DNA from 2 places in the Shewanella sp. QJM3NY_23 genome. Region 1 is predicted to be linked to the other one. Evidence: predicted binding sites of a transcription regulator. Region 1 holds the regulator's gene; the other holds the start of a gene.
What was found. Region 1 encodes LexA, which represses DNA repair genes until DNA is damaged. Its sites were predicted from a motif close to TACTGTATNNNNATACAGTA; they were not measured.

Region 1 (11,938 bases):
CGATGGCAAACAACATAGGTGTTTCAAAACTGAGTGATCCGCGCCACATGGTGGCGACCCAATTAAAGACCTTAACCCCAGTTGGCACCGCGATGAGCATAGTACAATACATAAAAAACAGCTCAGCAAATACTGGCATGCCCGTGGTAAACATATGGTGTGCCCAAACCAAGAAGGACAAAATCGCAATACTGGCAGTGGCATAAACCATAGAGGAGTAACCAAAGAGACGTTTGCGACTAAAGGCGGGCACAATAGCCGATATGATACCAAATGAAGGTAAGATCATAATGTAGACTTCAGGGTGGCCGAAGAACCAGAAAATATGTTGGAACATCACAGGATCGCCGCCACCAGCTGCATCAAAGAAGCTAGTGCCAAAATATTTATCCGTCAGTACCATAGTGACCACCCCAGCAAGCACAGGCATGACGGCAATCAACAAGAAAGCGGTGATTAACCAGGTCCACACAAATAGCGGTAATTTCATCCAGCTCATGCCGGGGGCGCGCATATTCACAATCGTCACCACCACGTTGATGGCTCCCATGATGGAGCTGATCCCCATAATATGGATAGAAAATACAAACAGTGCCGTGCTATCAGGGCTATAAGTGGTGGATAGCGGAGCATAGAATGTCCAACCAAAGTTGGGGCCACCACCTTCCATAAAGAGTGAGCTTAATAATATGGTAAAGGCGAAGGGTAAAATCCAAAAGCTCCAGTTATTCATCCGTGGTAGCGCCATATCAGGCGCGCCAATCATCATGGGTATTAGCCAGTTTGCCAGGCCTGTAAAGGCGGGCATGACGGCACCAAACACCATGATCAAGCCATGTACAGTGGTCATTTGATTAAAAAAGTTGGGCTCGACTAATTGTAATCCAGGCTGAAACAGTTCGGCTCGGATCACCATGGCCATGGCACCGCCAGTAAGAAACATAATAAAGCTGAACCACAGGTATAAGGTGCCGATATCTTTATGATTAGTGGTAAATAGCCAACGCTTTATGCCGGTTGGGTGAGCTTCGTGGTGTTCGTTAGACTCTTCAATATGAGCGGCATCCATATTGGCTTCGCGCGTTGTTGTATTCATCATGCCTCCCTATTGACCATGTTGACTAACGTCAGCGGCTTGGACGGTATCACCGACATCATTGCCCCAAGCGTTACGCTCATATGTCACCACAGCCGCTATCTCCTGTGGTGTTAGCTGTCCAGCGAAGGCTTGCATTGCAGTGCCCGCCTTACCATTAACAACAATATCGATATGTGCTGTGACTGGGCCGGTGGCAATGGCGCTGGCTTTTAATCCGGGGAACACCCCTGGAAGTCCCATGCCATTTGGCTGGTGGCAGGCGGCGCAGCGTGCCATGTATATCTGCTCACCTTGGGTCATCAGTTCATCCATAGATAAGGTTTGCGATAATGAGGCTTCGGTCGCGGCGGCGGCGATTGTGGCTTGGTTTTTTTGCTCATCGATCCAGATATCAAAATCGGCTTCAGACAACACTTCAACCACTATGGGCATAAAGCCGTGATCCTTACCGCACAGTTCTGCACATTGGCCGCGGTAAGTGCCGGGTTTATCCACGCGGGTCCAAGCTTCATTGATGAAACCGGGGTTAGCATCTTTTTTTACCGCAAAGGCTGGCACCCACCAAGAATGGATCACATCATCTGAGGTCATCAAGAAACGCACTTTTTTATTAATGGGAAGTACTAGGGGTCTGTCGACTTCTAATAGATAGTTTTCGCCCTTCGTTTCACTGCCTTCAATTTGTGCTCTAGGGGTAGCAAGCAAGCTGTAGTATTCGATATCGTGATCAAAATAACTGTAATGCCATTTCCACTGTGAACCCGTTACCTTGATGGTGATATCTGCATCGCTAGGATCCTCCATGGCGATAAGAGTCTTAGTGGCGGGGATAGCCATCACGATCAAGATAACAAAAGGGACGATAGTCCAAGCTATTTCGACTTTAGTGCTTTCATGAAAATTGGCTGCCACTGCGCCTTTTGAGCGACGATGGTTAATGATGGAGTAGATCATTACCCCAAACACTATGATGCCGATGGCGCAACAGATATAGAGAATGGTCATATGGAGGCCAAAAACCTTACCACTGATCTCTGTTACCCCTGGTGTCATATTAAGGGGCATATCCGCTGCGAATATGGGCGGGGCTAGTAGTAACCCCAGCAAGCTATACCACAGATGCTTCACTAGACTTCTCCTCTGTCAATTGCGAAGGCAACTACAAAGAAAAGTCACACAGTATGTCTCGGCTCCATGCAAACTTTTCAGTTCCCAAAAAAGCAACGATGACTTCATAGTGCGCTGGTGGTATTGATGTTGTTATTGCTGGTGGTCACCACATTTGCACTTACGGCTGACTATATCAGGCTAATTTCAGCTTAACTGGACTTTGCTAGAGATGTTCACTCGCAAGCCAATGAAGCCGACTACTAAATTGTTCGGATATAACAAATAATCGTTGATATCTATTACTAACTTAATCGCTGTTTAAATATTGATCAAGATCACTTTTTTTTATTTTGTTAAAAAAAACAGCGACAAAAAAGCCCCTCGCGGGGCTTAAGTATGGAAAGTTTGAGCAGTAATGCTAGTGCAGTGAGCCAAATAATGATGCTTGGTGGTAGCCCGGATCTTGCTCTGCTAGGGCAGTTACTGGTAGGTGACTATTGGCTTCTTCAATCACAACACCCAGAGCCTGAGTACTTTTGGCGACCAATTGTAAGCGGCGGTAATCGCGTGCATCGAGTGCTTGGGTCCAACTGATCACCGCACTGGACGTACCACTAGTAAGCGCTTTTTCCATCGCCCATAGCGCTTCAACTTCATCTTTGGTGTGCACTAATAAGATTCTATCCATGCGAACACCGGCATCGGCGAGCATCTGTTTATAGCCAATATTCGGTGGGCTAATCAGTACTACCCACTGGCCTTGTTGGCTTAATCTTGCTAATTGCGGTGTTAGCGCTTGCAACTCATGCTTACCTTGGGTGCGACTCGATAATGTCGCAATGGTACAGTGCTGAGTTGGCTTGTGTTGCTTATTCATATCGACCCAAAGGCCGGGATGCCGCGGGGCATTACCCATTAGATTATTCATTGCCAATCTCCGTTGCGGATAACACCTACGGCAAGCCCTTCGATGCTAAGGCTTTGGGTAGATAGGTCGACGACTATCGGTGAATATTCTTCATTTTCGGCGTGAAGATATACAGTATTACCTTTCTTTTCAAAGCGCTTTACTGTGACATCATCTTCGACGCGAGCTACGACAACCTGCCCATTACTGGCTTGCTCCACCTTATGTACCGCAAGTAGATCGCCTTCGAGAATACCAATATTTTTCATGCTATCGCCGCGGACTCTTAAGAGAAAATCAGCGCTTGGGCGAAACATCGCTGGGTCAACTTTGTAGTGTTGCTCAACATGTTCTTGGGCCAAAATGGGTTCACCGGCAGCGACTTGTCCAATCAGTGGTAAGCCAAGATCTTCGCTATCATCTTCTTGAGTTAGCTTAATACCTCGCGAGGTCCCAGGCATTATTTCGATGCAGCCTTTTTTGGCTAAGGCTTTTAAATGCTCTTCGGCCGCATTGGCGCTTTTAAAGCCTAGGCGACGAGCAATTTCAGCTCGGGTAGGCGGCATGCCTGTATCGGCAATATTGCGTTTAATTAATTCTAATATTTCAGCTTGTCTAGGGGTTAATGGTCTCATTACAGATCCTGTCTTTCCATACAGTAACTGTCAGTATATACAGTATTTAAAGTAGCGCAAGGATTAAGCATATTTTTGTCGGCAATGTGGTGGGATTTGCTTAAAACTGGAAAAGAAGGTCGCAGATTTATTTTTATTGCAACCTGACTTTTTAATTTAAATCAATGTTATGAATTTGATTTTACGGAAAGGATTCATTGGGTGTCGCTGAGTGGCGCGATTGCTCTCTTATCTGTTGAGGTGATCTCTCTGCCAAGTTCGGGCGGTGAAACAAATAAGCAGTCAATAGGGTTTGGTTACACCACGCGCCTGCATTTATCCTTATCTTGTGTCATTAAGCGTGGAGCTATTATGGCTTGCTGGCGATAAGGTCATCTAACAGGTGATGGTAATCATGGATTGCGGGAAAGTCGGTAAATATTTTATGGGGCTTTTTACTATCAGGATTGCTTATGCCAAGCAAATACCCAACTCCAGCTTGTTTGGCGGCATGTAAGATAGCTTCGCTGTCATCGATAAATAAACACCGACTGGGTTGCAATTGATATTGGTTAAATAAGCTAGACCAAAATTGAGGGTGCTCTTTAGCAAAACCCGTTTCATGGCTGGAGATCATATGGTCTAACCCTTGCGCTAGCTCTGTGTGTTCTAGTTTGAGTGCTAGGCTATGAGGGTGGGCATTGGTCACTAATATTCTGGTTTTATGCTTTTTAGCCAATGTGTGCAGAAATGGCATGCTGTCTTGGCGTAACTGTATCCTGTCGGCCAATGTGCGTTGCAGCTGCACAATATCCAGTTGCAGTTGTTGCTGCCAGTAGTCGAGGCAATACCAATCCAAGGTGCCAACCACTTGATCGTAGGCTTGTTCTACCAAGACATTAGCTTCATTTAGAGAGATGTTTCTGCTGTGACTTAAGGTTTGCGGCACTAGCTTGAGCCAAAAATGGCTATCAAAGTGCAAATCTAGCAGTGTGCCATCCATATCAAGCAGTACAGTATCGATTTTATCCCAAGGAAACATAAGGTCAGTAAAAAAATTCTATCGTGAGAGTTGTGGATTAGGCCCATCATAGTAAGATTGAACTGTGATGCAAACGTCATTTTATCAGGGACATTCATGTCGGACCAAAAGCCACAGATATTACATACACAAGTTGTTGCCCAGAGTCGGTTATTTCAAATTGAGCAAGTACACCTGAAATTTTCTAATCAGGTCGAGCGCCAGTATGAGCGTATGAAAGGCAGTAATCGTGGCGCCGTAATGGTGGTTCCTGTATTGGGGGAGCAACTGTTGCTGGGCAGAGAGTACGCAGCTGGAACCCACAGCTATGAACTGGGCTTTCCCAAAGGGTTAGTTGATCCGGGAGAGACGCCTGAGCAGGCCGCTAATCGTGAACTGCAAGAGGAGATAGGCTTTGGGGCTAAAAAATTAACCCATTTAATGGAGTTAAGTCTGGCGCCCAGCTATTTTGTCAGCAAGATGCAGATCTATATTGCAGAAGATCTGTATGAGAGTCGCCTTGAAGGCGATGAGCCTGAGCCAATAGAGGTTGTTTCTTGGCCGCTTGCACAGTGGTCAGGGCTATTGGCATTGGAAGACTTTTCAGAATCGAGAAGTGTGAGTGCCTTGTTTTTAGCCCAGAAGCATTTAAAACTAAAATAGTTATTTCAATTCGGATATATGCATTACCTGTCTAGGTTGTTGGAGTTGTGATGAAGCCAGAAGAGTGTGTGGAACAGGTGATCGCCATCGCCGTTGAAGCGGGAATGGCCATCAAAGATATTTACCTTGAAGGTAGCTTTGATAAAGAAATTAAGGCGGATAATACCCCTGTGACGTCTGCCGATCTCGCTGCGCACCAAATTATCACCGCTGCGCTGACTCAGCTGACTCCAGATATTCCTGTGTTATCTGAAGAAGATGCCGACATCCCGTTATCCGATCGCGTCGATTGGCCCAGGTATTGGCTGGTCGATCCATTAGATGGCACTGGAGAGTTTATTGCTGGCAGCGGCGACTTTTCGGTGATCATTGCGCTAGTTGAGCATAATCGCCCTATTATGGGGATTGTTTATGTACCCATGACAGAGGTGATTTATTATGCCATCGCGGGACTGGGGGCTTATAAGCGCTCGAGTAAAGGCGAGCAGCGCATTGCCAGTCGTCAATTGACACTCGATGATTCGCGCTCATTGCGCTTGGCGGTCAGTCGTCGCCAAGATCCGCAGTCGGTATTAAAGCTACTGAACCAGCCTAAGCATTGTGAGCTAGTGGTGCTCGGCGGAGCAGCGCTTAAAAGTTGCTTGGTCGCCGAAGGGCGCGCCGATTGTTATGTACGCATTGGCCCTACTGGCGAGTGGGATACCGGCGCGGCACAAATTATTGTCGAAGAGGCGGGCGGGCAGATCATGGATCTTGAACTGCAGCCGCTCAGTTATAACGAACGTGAATCGCTCGAAAACCCTAATTTTATCGTGGTCGGTTCGACCCATTTACCTTGGGATGAGTTGTTAGTCAGTGAATAAGCCAGTTGATATTACCCTGCGTGCGGCGCAAAAGGGCGAACTGGCCGGCGTTTATCGGCTTGAACAGCGTGTGTTTGGCGCACATTGTTATCCGGATTTCTTTTTTCGTCAGAGTTTCGATTGTTGGCCAAGTGGTTTGCGTGTTGCAATAGATCACAATAATCGTCTTCTTGGCTATATCCTAATGGTGCAAAGTGAGCAGCGGCATATAGGTTGGATATTATCTGTCGCCGTGGAGACACTCGCCCAAGGCCGAGGTATCGGCAAACGTTTGATAATCGATGCACTTAATCACTTGGCGCCGTCGGTCACTCAGGTAATGCTCACTGTGGACCCAGCTAATCCAGCGCGTCATTTATACCTAGCATTGGGGTTTGTCGAGTTGCAAACAGAAGCTGACTATTTTGGCCCAGATGCATCACGGGTGGTGATGTGTCTGATGCGCTAAGCCTTGTCTATTGTGCACGGCCACAGCTTGGCAATGGCTTATATAACCCTCTACTGCCGTCTAAATGGTTAGGCTAACCTAAGGTCGCGGCAAGCTGGAGCAAATATGCTGTTAACAAAACGATTTTTGCCCTATTTTGTCACCCAATGTTTAGGCGCATTAAACGATAATATTTATAAAAATGTTTTACTCTTGATGGTGGCTTATAGCCAGATCAATGAGTTGCCAATCAGCATTAATTTATTTGTCAATTTGGCCGCGGGCCTGTTTATTTTACCCTTCTTTCTTTTTTCAGCTCATGCCGGGATGCTCGCTGACAATATGGACAAGGCGAAGCTTATCCGCAGACTCAAACAACTCGAAGTGGTTATCATGTCGTGCGCTGCGATGGCTATTTTGTCTCAAAGCTACATGGTGATGTTACTGCTGTTATTTTTAACTGGCTGTCAGTCGGCCTATTTCGGGCCGGTAAAATATTCACTCTTACCGCAAGTATTGGCCGAAGAAGAGTTAGTTACGGGTAATGCTTGGGTCGAAATGGGTACATTTTTAGCTATTTTAAGTGGCACATTGAGCGCTGGGCTGTTGATGACGAGTGCGCATGGGATTGTCGCCAGTGCCTTGATTGTCTTTGTACTTTCCCTGTGTGGTTATTTGGCCAGTCGCGCCATTCCGGCTTTGCCTCTACAGCATGACGTAACCCCAATTCGTTTTGCTCCTTTATCTGACACGTGGCGCGCCATTACCCAGGTGAGAAAGACGCCAAGCATCTGGATGGCGATCATCGCCATTAGCTGGTTTTGGTTTCTCGGTGCCACTTACCTAACGCAATTTGCTTATTTTGCTAAGTTACATCTGTCCTCTGATGCCAGCGTAGTGTCGCTATTATTAGCGCTATTTTCGGTGGGTATCGCGGTGGGCTCCTTTTTATGTGAACGCTTATCCTATGGTCATGTTGAGTTAGGTGTCGTGGCTTTAGGCATGGCTGGGTTGACCCTGTTTGGCCTCGATTTAGTCTGGGCTATTCCACCAGCGCAGTTAGATCCCTTGTGGGTTTATAGTGTGGGAGACTTTATCGCCACAACAGCGCATTATCGACTGATGTTTGACTTGTTGATGGTGGGGGTCAGTGGGGGCTTGTTTATCGTCCCGTTGTACGCTTTTATCCAGTCGCGTGCTGCACCGGGTAAATGCGCACAGGCGATTGCTGCTAATAATATTGTTAATGCGCTGTTTATGGTGTGCTCGGCGTTATTGGCCATGTTACTGCTGGCGGGATTTGGGTGGAGTATCCCTGAGTTATTTACCTTACTGGCGGTACTTAATCTGGTGGTCGCTGCCTATATTTATGGACAAGCGCCTGAGTTTCGTTGGCGCTTTGTCAGTTATCTCTTTCGTCATGTGCGTTACCGCTTCAGTGTCGAAGGGTGTGACAAATTGCCCAAACAGGGGGCTGCGCTGCTGGTGTGTCCTCATATCAACCAGTTCGATGCTTTGTGCGTGATGGGCGTATCGAGTCGTCCGGTGCGCTTTGTTATGCCATCCTCTATCATGGCGAGCTCTGTTAAGCCGGCAGGAGTGATCCCTTTGGCTATGGGTGAGATAAGCGGCGCAAGCAATAATGAAGCATTAACCATGATTGAGCAGGCGTTAGCCAATGGCGAGTTACTGTGCCTGTTAAGCGATAATTTAACCGTGAGTGATGCCATGACGGCGAGTTATCAGGCTCAATTTAACGCCTTGATCGCAAGTATTGCGGCGCAACCTCCTGTGAAGGTTATACCGGTTGCAATTAAAGGATTAGCAGAGCCGAGTGAGAGTCAAGCAAACACACTTCAACCTCGGCAGGTTTGGCCAAAGGTGTCGCTAATTGTCGGTGATGCCATGGCGGTATCTCAGGTGAGCGCCACATCACTGCATCAGCAAATCACTCGCTTGATGACAGACCCATCATAAAATCAAGACCCCGGCTTAAAACCGAAACTCATTATCTACATTTTGGAGTTTAGTTTTGGGATGAAATAATCCTAAATAGCTAAGCTATCTCGGATTATTCCATCGTTTTGCTCGAATTCAGGTGAGTGATTCAGTCACGCTTAATGGCGGTCATGTCATTAAGTGATGTTATTGGGGCGTGTATTGATCGAGCCACTGATGCACAGCTTGATGATCACCTGTAAAAATAATCCGATCGGCTTTTTTATCAATCTGATATTGGTACATAGGATCGTAGTATTTACTCAGCAGCACGTTTATCCACTCGAGATGAGCTGCTGTCGTGCCCTGGCTTTGTTGTACATTTAAGGCATGAGTCACCATCGCCTGCAGTTCATCATGTTGTTTGCCGCCAAGGCGTTTTTTTATGCCACTGATGCTTTGCGACAAATAATCGGCAAAAGCGATAAAGCCGGCCTCTTCGCCGAGGCGATCAAGATAACCTTGATGCATCTTATGGACATATTCGTCGAGCAATCGGTTTAATCTGGCTGTTTGGCTCTCCTCTAATACCACCACTTTTGCCACTTGCATGCCTTTATAAAAGGCTTGTGGTAGCGCAGAGCGACCAATGAGGTAGCTTTCATCTTCGAGCAGTAACGATTTGGCTTCGCTAGCTTGGTGTTTTAGCAGTGCCACAGCGAGGTTATTTTCGAAGTTGATCTGCGAAGGTTGCGGCTCGTGGTAGCGGCCAAAGCTTGAGCCGCGATGATGGGCAAGGCCTTCTAAATCCACGCCTTCTGGGCGCTGTAATAAAAAGTCCGTTTTACCACTGCCAGTGATGCCGCTGAGGATCAACATGGGTTTTACCCTAGGTGCTTGATCTATGGTGTCTATCAAAAACTGACGCATCGCCTTATATCCGCCTTCGATATAGGGGACGGATAGCCCAGCCTCCTTAAGCCATTGCTGTGTCAGTTGTGAACGCAGTCCACCGCGGAAACAATATAGGTAAGCATTAGGGTGACGAGCAAAATACTCGCGCCATGCATCGACCCTTTGTTGTTTGATGTCACCATTAACGAGCGTATGACCTAAGGCAATCGCGGCGGCTTGGCCGCGTTGCTTATAACATGTGCCCACCTGTTCGCGCTCATCATCTTGCATTAAGGGTAAGTTAGTACTGGTCGGAAACGCCCCTTTATCGAACTCGATGGGCGCGCGCACATCCATTATGGGGTGGTCGTTAATAAACAGCTGGGTATATTGGTTTTTAGAAACCATAAGTGGTGGCATTAGCACAGTTCCACGAGTTGCTTCGTTGCGGGTTTGGTGACCAAATGACCAATGCTTATTGGCGCAATATCATTAGCCTCGAGTAGGCTAATTAAAGCCGCTTCATGGCTTGCTGAAACGGCAATCAATAATCCGCCACTGGTTTGTGGATCGCACAATAGTGCTTTTTGTTCCTCATTGACCAGGGGTAAATGTTCGCCATAGCTGTCGTAGTTTCTATGGGTACCACCGGGAATGCAGCCCATCTGCAGGTAGTCTTTTGCTTTGGGTAACAAGGGCAGGGCGTCGATATCAATCTTAGCTGCCACATCAGCACCTAAGCACATCTCAATGAGATGGCCCGCTAAGCCGAAACCTGTCACATCTGTCATGGCACTAACGCCGACAATTTTTGCGATAGCTGGGCCGATTTTATTGAGCTGGCACATGGCCTCTGGAGCGATATTACTATCTTCATCGGCTAGCTTTTTTTGCTTCTGAGCCGTGGTCAAAATACCGATCCCCAGTGGTTTAGTGAGATACAGTTTATCGCCGACCTTAGCGGTATTGTTTTGTTTGAGTTCGGTTAACGGAATTTGCCCAGTAACGGCTAGGCCAAAGATGGGTTCTGGCGCATCGATACTGTGGCCACCTGCCAGCATGATGCCAGCATCGGCGCACGCTTGGCGCCCACCATCGACAACTTGCTGAGCGATCTCTGCTGGTAAAGTATTCACTGGCCAGCCCAATATGGCGATGGCCATCATTGGCGTCCCGCCCATGGCATAAATATCGCTAATCGCGTTGGTGGCAGCAATGCGACCAAAGGTAAAAGGATCATCCACTATCGGCATAAAAAAGTCTGTGGTGCTGATAATGCCCGTTTCATCATTGAGCTTATAGACGGCGGCATCATCGCGGGTGCTGTTACCAACGAGAATATTAGGGTCATCGAAGATAGGTAATTGCGATGCCAGAATCGTTCCCAATACTTTGGGTGATATTTTGCAGCCACAACCTGCGCCATGACTGTATTCGGTAAGTTTTATCTTAGTGTCTGACATGAGCTCGAACTATCTCTAAATGAACGGGTTAGCCGCCCATGATAGACCCATCTATTTAGCACTTCAATCTGTGGTAAGGCAGATGTGCGTTACGCACGTCAAAGGGATGGTTAAATTTATGCGGAAGGACAAAACCGGGTCACTGATTAGTGGCCCGGTGTGATAAAACCCTAACTTAGATGTAATTGGCGGTGAGTAATTTCCAATTGCGTTTACGCATCAGTAGGTCTTGTTTGAGCTGTTCGACTCTGAGCATTAATTGTTTGTGGGTCAGTTTTTGCCGCTTGGCGTCTAATAACTCTTTTTGCGCTTGGTAATATTCGCTAATGTGGGTTTTGAGTAACTCATATTCATCATGTAGTTTCTCGAGTATCTCATCACCATTGGCTAACTGTTCAACCTTGTTACGAGTGCGTTTTAGCTGCATCTGTAATTTAGCACTTTCGATCCGTTCTTGTGGAGTGACTCGTAACTGGGTGGCCAACCCTGTCCATGCCATCATATTGATAAGCCACTTAGTGGGATCGTAATGCCACCACTGGATCCCATTACGATAGTCGTTTTCAAAAATATGGTGGAAGTTATGGTATCCCTCACCGTAAGTAAAAACGGCCAAGATACCATTGTCCCGTGCGGTGTTTTTATCTGTGTATGGCTGTTTGCCCCAGATATGTGCTAGCGAGTTGATGAAGAAAGTGCAGTGATGAACAACGACTAATCTCAATAGGCCTGCCATCAGTAACATGGCCAATATATCACCATTGAGCCAACCCAATAACGCCGGTAAGCCAATGTTCATGAGCAGCATGAGTGATAAATAATGTTTGTGCTGCCACATCACAATTTTATCATTTTGCAGGTCACGCACATTTTTATAATCGTGGTAACGCTGGGCTTGATACTCACGTAACATCCACCCAATATGGCTATACCAGAAGC
Region 2 (11,938 bases), 960 kb from region 1:
GCGCGCGCTCACCACAGGATCGCCAGCGGTGAAATATCATTCTATTACCTAAAAACCAAAGCCACTATCTTGAGGATTACGCCCACATTGTCAATCGACTCGCGTCGTTATTTACACTAAAGGCGTATTTAACCCCTTAATCTCGCTCAAATAGTGCCATCGCCTCAATATGATGTGTTTGCGGAAACATATCGATTAGCCCCAGCTTTTGCAGTCGATAACCCTGTTTCAGCAGTTGTTGACTGTCTCTGGCCAAGCTGACCGGATTACAAGAGACATACAGCACGGCCTTAGGTTTCATCTGCTTAAGCCATTGTAAGCTCTCGAACGCGCCTGCGCGGGCAGGATCGAGCAGCAGTTTATCAATCTGCCCCAGCCAAGGTTGTTCAGACAGATCGGCGCTCAAATCGGCATGGTAAAACTCAACGCCACTAACGCCGCTGGCAACCGCATTGTCTTTGGCCGTTGCCACCATAGCAGGCACACCTTCAACCCCCACCACTTGCGCGCCCGCTTTGGCCAGCGCAATGGTGAAATTGCCTACACCACAAAAAAGATCCAGCACTCGCTCGCTAGGCTTAATATCTAGCCACTCAATGGCCTGCTTTACCATATTGCGATTCACATCGGCATTAACCTGAATAAAGTTACCCGGTGAAAAGCCCAATTGACTGCCGTCATCCAAACGGTAATACGGCAGGCTAGTATCACCATCTAGGTTGTCGATGTGGCCATGTTCATCGAGCAGCACTAGGCGCACGCCGTGCTCAACACCAAAGGCACGCAGGCGAGCGATATCGGCATCGCTTAGCGCTTGGGTAATGCGTAGCACCACCATATTGGCCGACTCTACCGCCACTAACTCGACATGGCCCAAACTGCGCTTGGCCTCTAGCGTATTTAAGCACAAGGTTAACGGGGCGATGAGTTGCGATAGTGCTGGCGCCAACACAGGGCATTGATCGATCGAGACCACCTGATTACTCGCTAAAGCGCGAAAACCTAAACTCAACGTTTTACTGTCGCGTTGATACTGAGTGGCAAGTCTTGCCTTGCGCCGATATCCCCACGCTTCACCCACCAGTGGCTCAGCCAACTGCAGCGCCTGTGCTTGGCCCATTTTGTCGAGCAAATTAACTAAGGCTTGCTGCTTATACTCGCGCTGCATTGGCACTGCTAAGTGCTGCAGATCGCAGCCACCACACTGACCATAGAATGCACAGCCACTGGCGACTCTATGGTTAGATGCCACATCGATGCGTAGCAGCTTTGCTTTAGCAAAACGTTTCTTTTGCTCAATTAATTGCGCCGTGACCGTCTCTCCTGGCAAGGCGCCGGGCACAAATACCACTTTGCCTTGCGCCTCAGAGACCCCTGCGCCAAGATGATCAAGCTCAGTGATATTAAATTGCTGCTTCGCTGACATTTGCTTAGCTTTATTGGGTTTAGCTTTAAAAAATTGCGCCATTTAGGCCTCTAAAACGATAAAAATAGGAGTAAACACTGCCCAAAGTTAGGCAGTTTAATGTAACCTATACGCTACAACATTATAAATTAGCCAACACCATGAATAGTGCCGACAATATGACTAAATACAGCTTAAGAGCCTGGGTTCTTGTGCTGGCGTTAGCCCCCACTATTTTGGTTGGTATTTTACTTGGCAGTTACTTTACCATAAATCGCTTCTATGAGCTGGAACAAAGCTTAATTGAACGTGGTAGCAATATCATTGAACCCTTGGCGATCGCCGCCGAAATAGGTCTAGAAACCAAAAACTTTGAAACCACCAAACGACTCATTACTTCGGTACAGCTCAATAAGTCAAACTTGGTGCAATTTATCGCCATTTTCGACACTAACAACCGGGTGATCGTGACCTCGCATCACTACAAAAGTCACGAGTTTATGCGTTACAACCAACCCATAGACTCATTAAACGGCATCGATATTGAGCAGTTTGGCGATAGCCTAATTTTGCGCAGCCCTATTCTTTCTAGCCAACGCGAGCTGATCGTCAGTTCGTTTGAGAACTACTCTAACACCGATCAAGTTAACTCAGCCAAATTGGGTTATATCGCAGTCTTACTCAATAAAGAAAATGCCCTACTAGAGCAGCACCGCGCTGCGGTGGCGGCCTTTATCATGGTGCTAATTGGGGTACAACTAAACCTGCTATTTACCTTTAGATTAGTTAAAAACGTGACTCAGCCGATCACAGATATGGTGCGCGTAGTCGCCAAAATACGTGAAGGAAAACTCGATACGCGTGTTGATGGCAATCTCATTGGTGAGCTCGACCTACTCAAACGCGGCATTAATGCCATGGCCAGCTCGCTGTCGGATTACCATGAGGAGATGCAGCAAAACATCGACCAAGCCACCTCAGATCTGCGCGAAACCTTAGAGCAAATTGAAATTCAAAACGTCGAACTCGACTTAGCCAAAAAACGCGCTTTAGAAGCTAGCCGAATTAAATCAGAATTCTTAGCCAACATGTCACATGAGCTGCGCACCCCGCTCAATGGCGTTATCGGCTTTGCTAAGCAACTGCTAAAAACCCCGCTGCACACCAGCCAGCAAGATTATATTAAAACCATCGAAAAAAGCGCCAGTAACCTGCTTAGTATCATTAACGATATTCTCGACTTCTCTAAACTCGAAGCCGGCAAAATGGTGTTAGAAAACATGCCATTTGCCTTGCGTGAAGTGGTTGATGACACAGTCTCTATGTTAGCTAACAGCGCCAAAGAGAAAGAGTTAGAGCTGGTGGTCGATATCGAGCCCGCCATCAACGACAATGTCTCTGGCGATGCCTTAAGGGTGGGGCAAGTGCTCACTAACCTAGTGGGTAATGCGATTAAGTTTACCGATGAAGGTAGCGTACACCTCAAGATGCGCCTTACCGGCACCGAGCCCGATAAGGTCATTATTCGCTGCGAAGTCACCGACACCGGCATAGGTATCGACAAGCATCATCAAAATCAGCTATTTCAAGCATTTGGTCAGGCTGACTCATCCATATCACGTCGCTTTGGCGGCACAGGCTTAGGGCTCATCATCACCAAACGGGTGATCAATCAGATGGGTGGCCAAATTGGGTGCAACTCCACACCAGATAAAGGCTCGACATTTTGGTTTACCTTGCCGCTCAAACTGAGCCAATATCCGATTAGTCAGCCTTTAGATACCCATAAGCTCAAAGATAAATCCATTTTACTATTTGAGCCCAGAAAACTGTCACGCCAGGTGCATGAACGCCTACTGCAGCACTGGCTAATGCAGGTGACGCCCGTTACCACCTTGCAACAATTCAACGAGTTGATGGAGAACACTGACCTGCATTTCGATTACGCCATCATTAGCTGTAACGAGTTGGCCAAGAGCCCCTTACTGCTCGATACCCTGACACGGATTAGACACATTAGCGATTACTCACTCTATGTCTGTAGCAGTAACAACAGCGCCACCAATATTGATGTGATCCAGTCGGCTGTCGACAAAATTGTGCATGCTCCTATTGGCGAGCGCGAATTAGCTAACACTCTTATCCATCCTTACCGTGCGCCGCCGGAGTCACAACCTAAGCCATTACAAGTTGTGCCAGCATTAAACCGCGAGCCACTTAGCGTACTGGCGGTGGATGATAATCCGGCCAATCTTAAATTAATCGACACTTTGCTGCGCGAGCTAGTCACCCACGTGGCGGTCGCCAATAACGGTAAGGCGGCTGTGGAGCTCGCAAAATCACGCCACTTCGATTTAATCTTTATGGATATTCAGATGCCCGGAATCGATGGTTTTAGCGCCACTAAACAGATCCGTGAGCATTCGTTAAATCGCAACACCCCTATTATTGCCGTCACCGCCCATGCCATCGCCGAAGAGCGTGAACGCATTAACCAAAGTGGCATGAACGGCTACCTGCCCAAGCCCATCGACGAGGCGGCGCTTAAAGGGGTCATTAACAGTTGGAAGGTGCGCCCCAAGTTTACCCACTTTGAACAGCAGACACTCAATTGGGAACTGTGTTTAACTCAGGCGAATCAAAAAGCCGACTTGGCACTAGAGATGCTACAGATGTTGTTAGACTCGCTGCCAGAAACCCGTAATCAACTTACCTTGGCGCTTGATACCCTCGATGCCAAAGCGATGCTAGCCCATGTGCATAAACTCCATGGCGCCAGCTGCTACTGCGGCGTACCCACTACCCAACGCTTATGTAAAGAAATTGAGTCATCACTTAAAAATGGCGCCAGTGTTGAAGAGGTAGAACCTGAAATACTAGAGTTACTTGATGAGCTTTCTAAGGTAGAATCTGCCACTAACCAAGTAATATCCCAGTTATCTATGGATGTGATCGATGAGTAATAAACCAGGGTTCTTCAAACGATTAAAAGCGTTAGAGCTTGAGCAAAAAAAATTGTTTGCTATCGCGCTGTGTCAGCGCATGTACCCCAACTACCAACTGTTTAGTGAAGTGTGTGAGTTTGGCGATCCACAGGTATTAGACACAGTACTAAACCTGTTATGGCAGTCAATGTATGACAAAAAATTGAAACTCAACATCGACATCTATCTCGAACGACTCGATCTCAATACTCCTGAGCCAAGTGACTTTGACGTTTATGGAGTCTATCCTGCCATGGATGCCGCAGTCGCATTAACCTCACTATTGAGCGCGCTGCAAAGTAAAGTGGAAGACGATATTATCAACATCAGCAAACTCTCTTCGAGCACAGTCGCCAATTATATTGAAGCCACAATCGAAGATGAAATGGATGAAGCCACTTTAGATGAGTTTATTTTTAACCATCCCGTAATGGTCGAAGAAAAAGAGCTGCAGGCATCATTACTGGATATCATTGAACAAAATCCAAAGATCAGCGCCGACTTTGTTAAAGGCCTTCGTAAAGAAATTATTGAAACCGGTGTATCTAATATTGGCATTTCAGTCGCGTAACTGCACATGAAGAAGCTCATCTACCAAGGTTATCTGTTAACCAACAACGATGGCTTAACCGATTCTTGGATACTTACCATAGGGGAGCAACGTCGCAGTGGCTCCCTATTTGAATTACGGCGTCAGATACACTTCTATCAAGAACTGGGCGTGCTGCCACCAGTCAACGCCCCCACCGCGAATACCGAGCGAAGCGCGCAACCTAGCTCGCCTAAGGCTAATATTCACCAAACTGACACTCGCCGCTCCAATAAGCGCAGTTAGCTGAATGACGCTAAGAGGTTTAGTGGTTTAGTGGTTTTAGTTACTTCAGTGGCTTAGCCTAATACCGCCCCATTAACGCCATAACATAGAGTCAAGCGGCTTTACGTTAAGCCAGATTAGACCTTAGCTCAATAGCGAGTCTCCAGGTAATTATGTTAGGGTCGGCTAGTCTTTGGCGTTTATGCTGGGCTTAATCATTATGATGCAGAGCAACGAATACTGGGGCACAGATACTGAGCCACTGATACTGAGGCACTGATACTGAGCCACAGTGGATGGATAATATCAGATGGCTATGTCATCAACACTGAGCCACCCACGTCACAAGCTAACGGATAAAAACAGCCTGAGAGGGAAAGCCCCTTAGTTTAACCACCAGCACAATTTATGGATAAATTTGTCGTATGCTACCTATTTTGTCACCTCTGTTTATCGTCTTTGGCATCATGCTATCAGGCTTCATAGTACAAAAAGCACGTATTTTGCCACAAGAGACAGATAACGTACTCAACCAGTACGTCTATTACATCGCCTTTCCGGCTATCATGCTGATTGTATTAGCCGAAACCCCAATTGAACAGATCACCGACTGGGGCTTTATTGCCGGTTACAGCTTAGCGATGACCATTATCTACCTGTTGACTATGGGGATTTCGCTGTGGCGCGACAAGAAGCGCGATCTCGCGGCGATTCGAGCGCTTAACACCACCTTTGGCAACACCTCGTTTATCGGGATCCCGTTAATGATGATGTTGTACCCCAACAACCAGTTGGCGCTGGCCGCAGCCGCCATTGCTAGCCTACTCTCGGTGACCGTATTTGCTATCGTATTGGCCCAACTCGCGCTGTATCAAGGGCAAACCGATAACGCCCTTAAGACTGTAAGCTTGGCATTGCTGCAAAATCCTATCATCATCGGCAGCTTAATTGGTGTCGCCATTTCAGCGGCCAATATTACCCTTTATGCCCCTATTAGCGGCATCATCCGCCAATTTGGCATGACCTCTAGCCCCTGCGCCCTGTTTGCCATTGGCATGGTGTTGTGCAAAGCCAACCAACAGCAGGGCCGCAACGCCCCGCGCAAGCTTTCTACAGGCGCCGAACTCACCCTGCTCAACCTATTAAAATTACTATTACAACCTCTGCTTGCCTACCTACTGTGTAAAGCCTTTGGCGTTAACGGCCCACTGCTTAAGATGGCAGTGCTGCTAGCGGCGCTGCCCACCGCTGCTAGCGTCTACCTATTGGCGCACCGCTTTCAAACTAATGCCACCGTCAGCGCGCAAAATATCAGCCTAGGGATAGTACTGAGCTTTGCGGTACTGCCACTACTTGACCATTTGCTGTAGCGCTGCCATACCCTTAAATTCAACAAAATTCGCGAACAAAAAGCACACAGGTATTTACTGTATAAAAAATCAGTATATACTGTGCATTAATACAGTACTTTGTAAAAGGATGTCATTATGCTTTGCCAGCTCAGCATCAATAACTTTGCCATTGTTCGTTTTTTAGAGCTCGACTTCAAAGCCGGTATGACCAGTATCACAGGTGAAACCGGTGCCGGAAAATCTATCGCTATCGACGCCCTAGGCCTGTGTCTGGGTAATCGCGCCGAAGCCAGTACCGTTAGACCCGGCGCAGATAAAGCCGAGGTCAGCGCCCGCTTTTCTCTGCTCGATATTCCCTTGGCAAAGCGCTGGCTCGAAGATAACGACCTTGATCTTGATGATGAATGCATACTCAGGCGCACCATCAACAGTGACGGCCGCTCACGCGCCTACATTAATGGCAATCCAGTACCGCTTAGTCAACTTCGCGCACTTGGACAATTACTGATCGGCATCCACGGACAACACGCCCATCACGCCATGTTAAAGAGCGAGCATCAACTGACACTGCTCGACAGCTATGCTAACCACCGCATGCTGCTCGACAGCGTCAGTGCGAGCTATCAACGCTACAAACTGATTGAAAAAGAGCTTAAACAGCTACAACAGTCGCAACATGAGCGCATCGCCCGTAAGCAACTGCTGCAATACCAAGTTGAGGAGCTTAATGACTTTGATTTAGGCGAGCACGAATTTGACGAGATAGAAGCCGAGCATAAAAAACTCGCTAACGGCACCGCCTTAGTGCAAGCCTGCCAACACACCCTCTTCCTATTGCAAGACAACGAGCAAGGTGCGGTAGAATCGGTGCTCAACTTAGCCATAGATCAAGCTCAAGAGCTTGAGGGCTATGACACCGCCCTTAACAGCATTGGCAATATGCTCAATGACGCCTTAATCCAAGTGCAAGAGAGCAGCAGCGAGCTGCAACGCTACCTCGATGGATTAGAGCTCGACCCAGATCACTTTGCTTACCTTGAACAGCGCCTCTCTAAAATCATGCAGTTGGCGCGCAAGCATCACGTAAGTGCCAAAGATCTTTATCAGCACCATCAAGCCTTAAATCAAGAGCTAAGCAGCTTAGACTCAGACGAAGAGAAGCTTGACGAAATCGCTGAGCAGCTGCAAAGCTGCAAGCTAGGCTTCATTGCTCATGCTAAAAAGCTCAGCCAAAGCCGGAGCCGTTATGCCAAAGAACTTGACAAGCAGGTGACCCAATCGATTCATGAACTCAGCATGCCTAAGGGTAAATTTGTTATCGATATCCGCTTTAACGAAGCGATCATGTCGCCCAACGGTTGTGACACCATCGAGTTTCAAGTCACCACTAACCCAGGGCAGCCACTGCAACCTATCTCGAAAGTCGCATCAGGCGGGGAACTGTCACGTATCGGCCTTGGCATTCAGGTGATCACGGCGAAAAAGGTCGCCACACCAACGCTTATTTTCGATGAGGTGGATGTGGGCATCTCGGGGCCAACTGCTGCTGTGGTGGGAAAAATGCTACGCTCACTGGGTGAATCGACTCAAGTGCTATGTGTAACCCACCTGCCCCAAGTCGCCGGAAATGGTCATCAACACATGTTTGTGAATAAGCAAAGTAAAGCCGGACAAACCGAGACCTCTATGGTAGCGCTGGATAAAACCCAACGCATCGAGGAGCTCGCCCGCTTACTTGGCGGCGATACCATTACCAGTAACACCCTAGCCAACGCCAAAGAACTACTCAGAGGTTAAAGACTGGCAACACCTAAAGCGAAGGAAATACCTTCGCTTTTTGATATCGGTGTTTCACTATTTAAACTCACTCATCCCATTGTACTTAATGAGCGAATTGCGCTCTCCATAACTCCTAGCAAGAAAAAACAAAACCATATAAGTCACGACTCGGCCGAAGTCTTAAGCAGCATTTAATTGATTCACTGCGACACCAAGCTTTCAAAATAACGAGTTCATACAAACTCTTGCGATCGCAAAAAATGGGCGTATAATCCCTCGGAATTTTTCAAAACAGAGAGCAACAATGAACCAGACAGTTAAGCACAACTTGACTCATTATCGTCGAGAAGCGGCGTTGGTTTTATGTTTCTGTTTTTCGATTTCAAAAAAAAGCCTCCTTGCTTAAGGGGGCTTTTTTTTGTCTGCTTTTTGCGTAGAGCCGGCAAGTTTAAACGACTATCTGCCCGAGGCTATTCGATGCTCATCTCGAATGTCAGTGGCAGAAAAAGTTTAAAACCATTTGTATCCGTTATCTATTTATAGGGAAGAGAAGCCATGGCGAACTCGTTGTTTCAAAAACATATCATCTCCATTCCGGAATTAAACCGAAATGAACTTGAACTCATCGTTGAAACTGCTGGAAGATTAAAAGCAGAGCCAAATCCAGAACTATTAAAAAATAAAGTCGTGGCATGCTGTTTTTTTGAACCCTCAACACGTACTCGCCTCTCTTTTGAAACCGCAGTACAACGCCTAGGCGGCACTGTGATTGGCTTTGATAACGGTGGCAACACCTCGCTGGCCAAAAAAGGCGAGACACTAGCAGACTCAGTGCAGGTGATCTCATCTTATGTAGATGCATTTGTAATGCGTCACCCACAAGAGGGCGCAGCCCGTCTGGCCTCAGAGTTCTCTAACGGCGTACCGATTGTGAACGGTGGTGACGGTGCCAACCAACACCCAACACAAACTTTATTGGATCTCTTCTCTATTTTTGAAACTCAAGGGCGATTAGATAACTTAAATATCGCCTTCGTTGGCGATCTAAAATATGGTCGCACCGTCCACTCCCTGACCCAAGCACTGTCTAAGTTTAATAACATTAACTTCTTCTTTGTGGCTCCCGAAATTTTAGCCATGCCAGATTACATTTGTGAAGAGTTAGACCAAGCAGGGATCAGTTACAGCCTGCATGCCACTATGGAAGAGGTGATCCCTGAGCTTGATGTACTGTACATGACCCGAGTTCAAAAAGAGCGTTTTGATGAATCAGAGTATGCGCACATGAAAGCCGCTTATATTCTAAATGCAGCCATGCTAGCTGACGCGCGCGACAACCTAAAGGTATTGCATCCATTGCCAAGGGTTGACGAAATCACTGTCGATGTCGATAAGACCAAGCACGCTTATTACTTCCAGCAAGCGCAAAACGGCGTTTACGCCCGTGAAGCACTGCTGGCATTAGTACTGAACGAACAACTTTAAGCAGGAGATAATCACCATGACCAAGGAAACGCAACAAGTTGAAGCCATAAAGAATGGTTCTGTTATCGACCATATTCCTGCCAATGTGGGGATTAAAGTGCTAAAGCTGTTTCAGATGCATAAAACCAATCAGCGAGTCACGATTGGTCTTAATCTGCCCTCCTCTGCTTTGGGCGCTAAAGATCTGATTAAAATTGAAAATGTTTTTATCAGCCCAGATCAGGCGAATCAATTGGCCCTGTACGCCCCTAACGCTACGGTTAATCAGATTGAAAATTATGAGGTCGTTAAAAAGCTGACCCTGTCGTTACCTGAGCGGATCAACGCCATTTTTAAGTGCCCAAATACCAACTGCATCACCCATAATGAGCCGGTAGACAGCAGCTTTAGTGTCAGCGCCAAAAAACAAGATGTACAACTAAAATGTAAATACTGTGAGAAAGTGTTCTCACGTGAAATAGTGACTGAGCGTCACTAAGCCGCTATTTTCTCAGCCACTCACATCTAACAAGCCTGCTCAACATTGAGCAGGCTTTCCCCTTTTACTTGTATCAGTCATATGCCCGCTAATAAAACTCTTCTCAATCAGTAGCGCACATCACCTGGGCATAACGTTTCGGATTAAAGCTGATGCAAATAACCATGGTCATTAACACCATCACCAGATGCATCATCCAGCCATAGCCAAAATCACCACTCCATTGCAATAGCTGCGCAAACATCAGCGGAAAGGCGGCGGCAATCAAAAAACCGCCACCTTGCATTAATGCGGTGAGCGCCCCAGCACTTTTCGCCGCAGGCAGATGATCAAGGGCTGTGACTATGGTTAATGAAAATGCCCCGCCCAGCCCAGCGCCGCACAAGATTGACCATAACTGCGGCGCGCTATCGGGATAAAAAGCAAATCCCCAAAAGCCGATGGCCTGCATCACTAACACCAACAACAACCAAGGGCGTCTATCGGTGTAACCTCTGGCCAAGGCTGGTAAGCCAATGGCGAACAAGGCTTGAGTCACCGCCATCACCACAATTAAATGGCTGCTGCTGACATTATCCCAGCCACGCTGCTGATAAAAGGCCGCCAGCCAAGTGACTAATGAAGCATACCCGCCGTTGACTATGCCAAAGGCGGCCATTAGGGTCCACGTTCGCGGACGCGCCAGTAAACGCTTTAGCGGTCGTGGTGATAAGCTTGCCTGTAATGCTGACTGAGGCGCTTGCGATACTTCAGGTAAAACGTCGCACTGGGTAGGCGGCATCTGTTTACGCAGGTGAAGTACCAGCCAAGCCGCCACCAAGGCCGCAAAACAGGGCAGCGCCAGCAAAGCCAGAGCATGCTGCCAATGATAACCCCATTGTAATAACATCGGCATTAGCTGTGCGCCCAGCGCACCGCCAATCATCAATGACGCCGAATAAAGCCCGGTGACCACCGCCGAGTGCTGGGCAAAAAACTGTTTAATCATGCCCGGTAAAATAGATTGTATAAATGCCACGCCCACACCACACAGCAGCGCGGTGATAATAAGCATGCTGCCATCGCTGACGAAATAGCGTAGCGCTGAGCCTAGCGTCATCAACGCCAACGCCAGTAACAAGCCTACATGGCTGCCAATAAGTGCAGGCCGAGCCGCCACCACAAAGGCCCCAATACCCATTAACATCATAGGCAGCAAGGTTAGCATCGACGCTTGGGAATAACTGAGGCCGGTGTCATTAACGATACTGCCTAGCAGCGGCCCAGGTGCCACTAAAAATGGCCGCAGATTGAGACCGATTAAGACAATTAATAACAGCAAAGATAACGACTGAGTGCGTACACTTAATTGACGGCCCATTAGTCTACCTTCTGTTTAGACGCGTTATGCTCTGCCCACTTAGCATACAACTCGCTGTCATTGGCATCACTTGGCGAGCACTGCTCGACCGACAGCCAGCTTTGCTGCTCAAGGGGCGGCGTAAGCTCCATGGCAATATGCGCCGTAGACAAGCCATATGGCTGTGCTTGTTGGTTCGAATAAGCAAACACCAAATGGTTAATTCCCGCCATGCGCATGGCAGCCAAACACATAGGGCAAGGCTGGCCACTGGCATACACGCTGCAGCCTTCAAGGCTGGT

Region 2: a site for LexA is predicted at 6,651-6,670, ahead of recN (DNA repair protein RecN). Genes of this name have one in related genera too.

Annotation. Positions count from the first base shown of each region.
Region 1 is NZ_CM149657.1:105,390-117,327, forward strand. It holds gene ctaD (cytochrome c oxidase subunit I) at 1-1,096, opposite strand, end outside; partial or broken gene coxB (cytochrome c oxidase subunit II) at 1,115-2,227, opposite strand; gene AC0VXX_RS00495 (cell division inhibitor SulA) at 2,628-3,137, opposite strand; gene lexA (transcriptional repressor LexA) at 3,134-3,751, opposite strand; gene yrfG (GMP/IMP nucleotidase) at 4,101-4,772, opposite strand; gene nudE (ADP compounds hydrolase NudE) at 4,869-5,414, shown strand; gene cysQ (3'(2'),5'-bisphosphate nucleotidase CysQ) at 5,465-6,277, shown strand; gene AC0VXX_RS00520 (GNAT family N-acetyltransferase) at 6,270-6,725, shown strand; gene AC0VXX_RS00525 (MFS transporter) at 6,831-8,681, shown strand; gene mnmH (tRNA 2-selenouridine(34) synthase MnmH) at 8,850-9,956, opposite strand; gene selD (selenide, water dikinase SelD) at 9,956-10,999, opposite strand; gene AC0VXX_RS00540 (acyl-CoA desaturase) at 11,175-11,938, opposite strand, start outside.
Region 2 is NZ_CM149657.1:1,067,001-1,078,938, reverse strand. It holds gene rlmD (23S rRNA (uracil(1939)-C(5))-methyltransferase RlmD) at 137-1,468, opposite strand; gene barA (two-component sensor histidine kinase BarA) at 1,585-4,368, shown strand; gene AC0VXX_RS04890 (YjaG family protein) at 4,361-4,960, shown strand; gene AC0VXX_RS04885 (DUF3319 domain-containing protein) at 4,967-5,224, shown strand; gene AC0VXX_RS04880 (AEC family transporter) at 5,629-6,573, shown strand; gene recN (DNA repair protein RecN) at 6,691-8,352, shown strand; gene pyrB (aspartate carbamoyltransferase) at 8,890-9,819, shown strand; gene pyrI (aspartate carbamoyltransferase regulatory subunit) at 9,836-10,297, shown strand; gene AC0VXX_RS04860 (cyanate transporter) at 10,401-11,657, opposite strand; gene AC0VXX_RS04855 (nucleoside deaminase) at 11,657-11,938, opposite strand, start outside.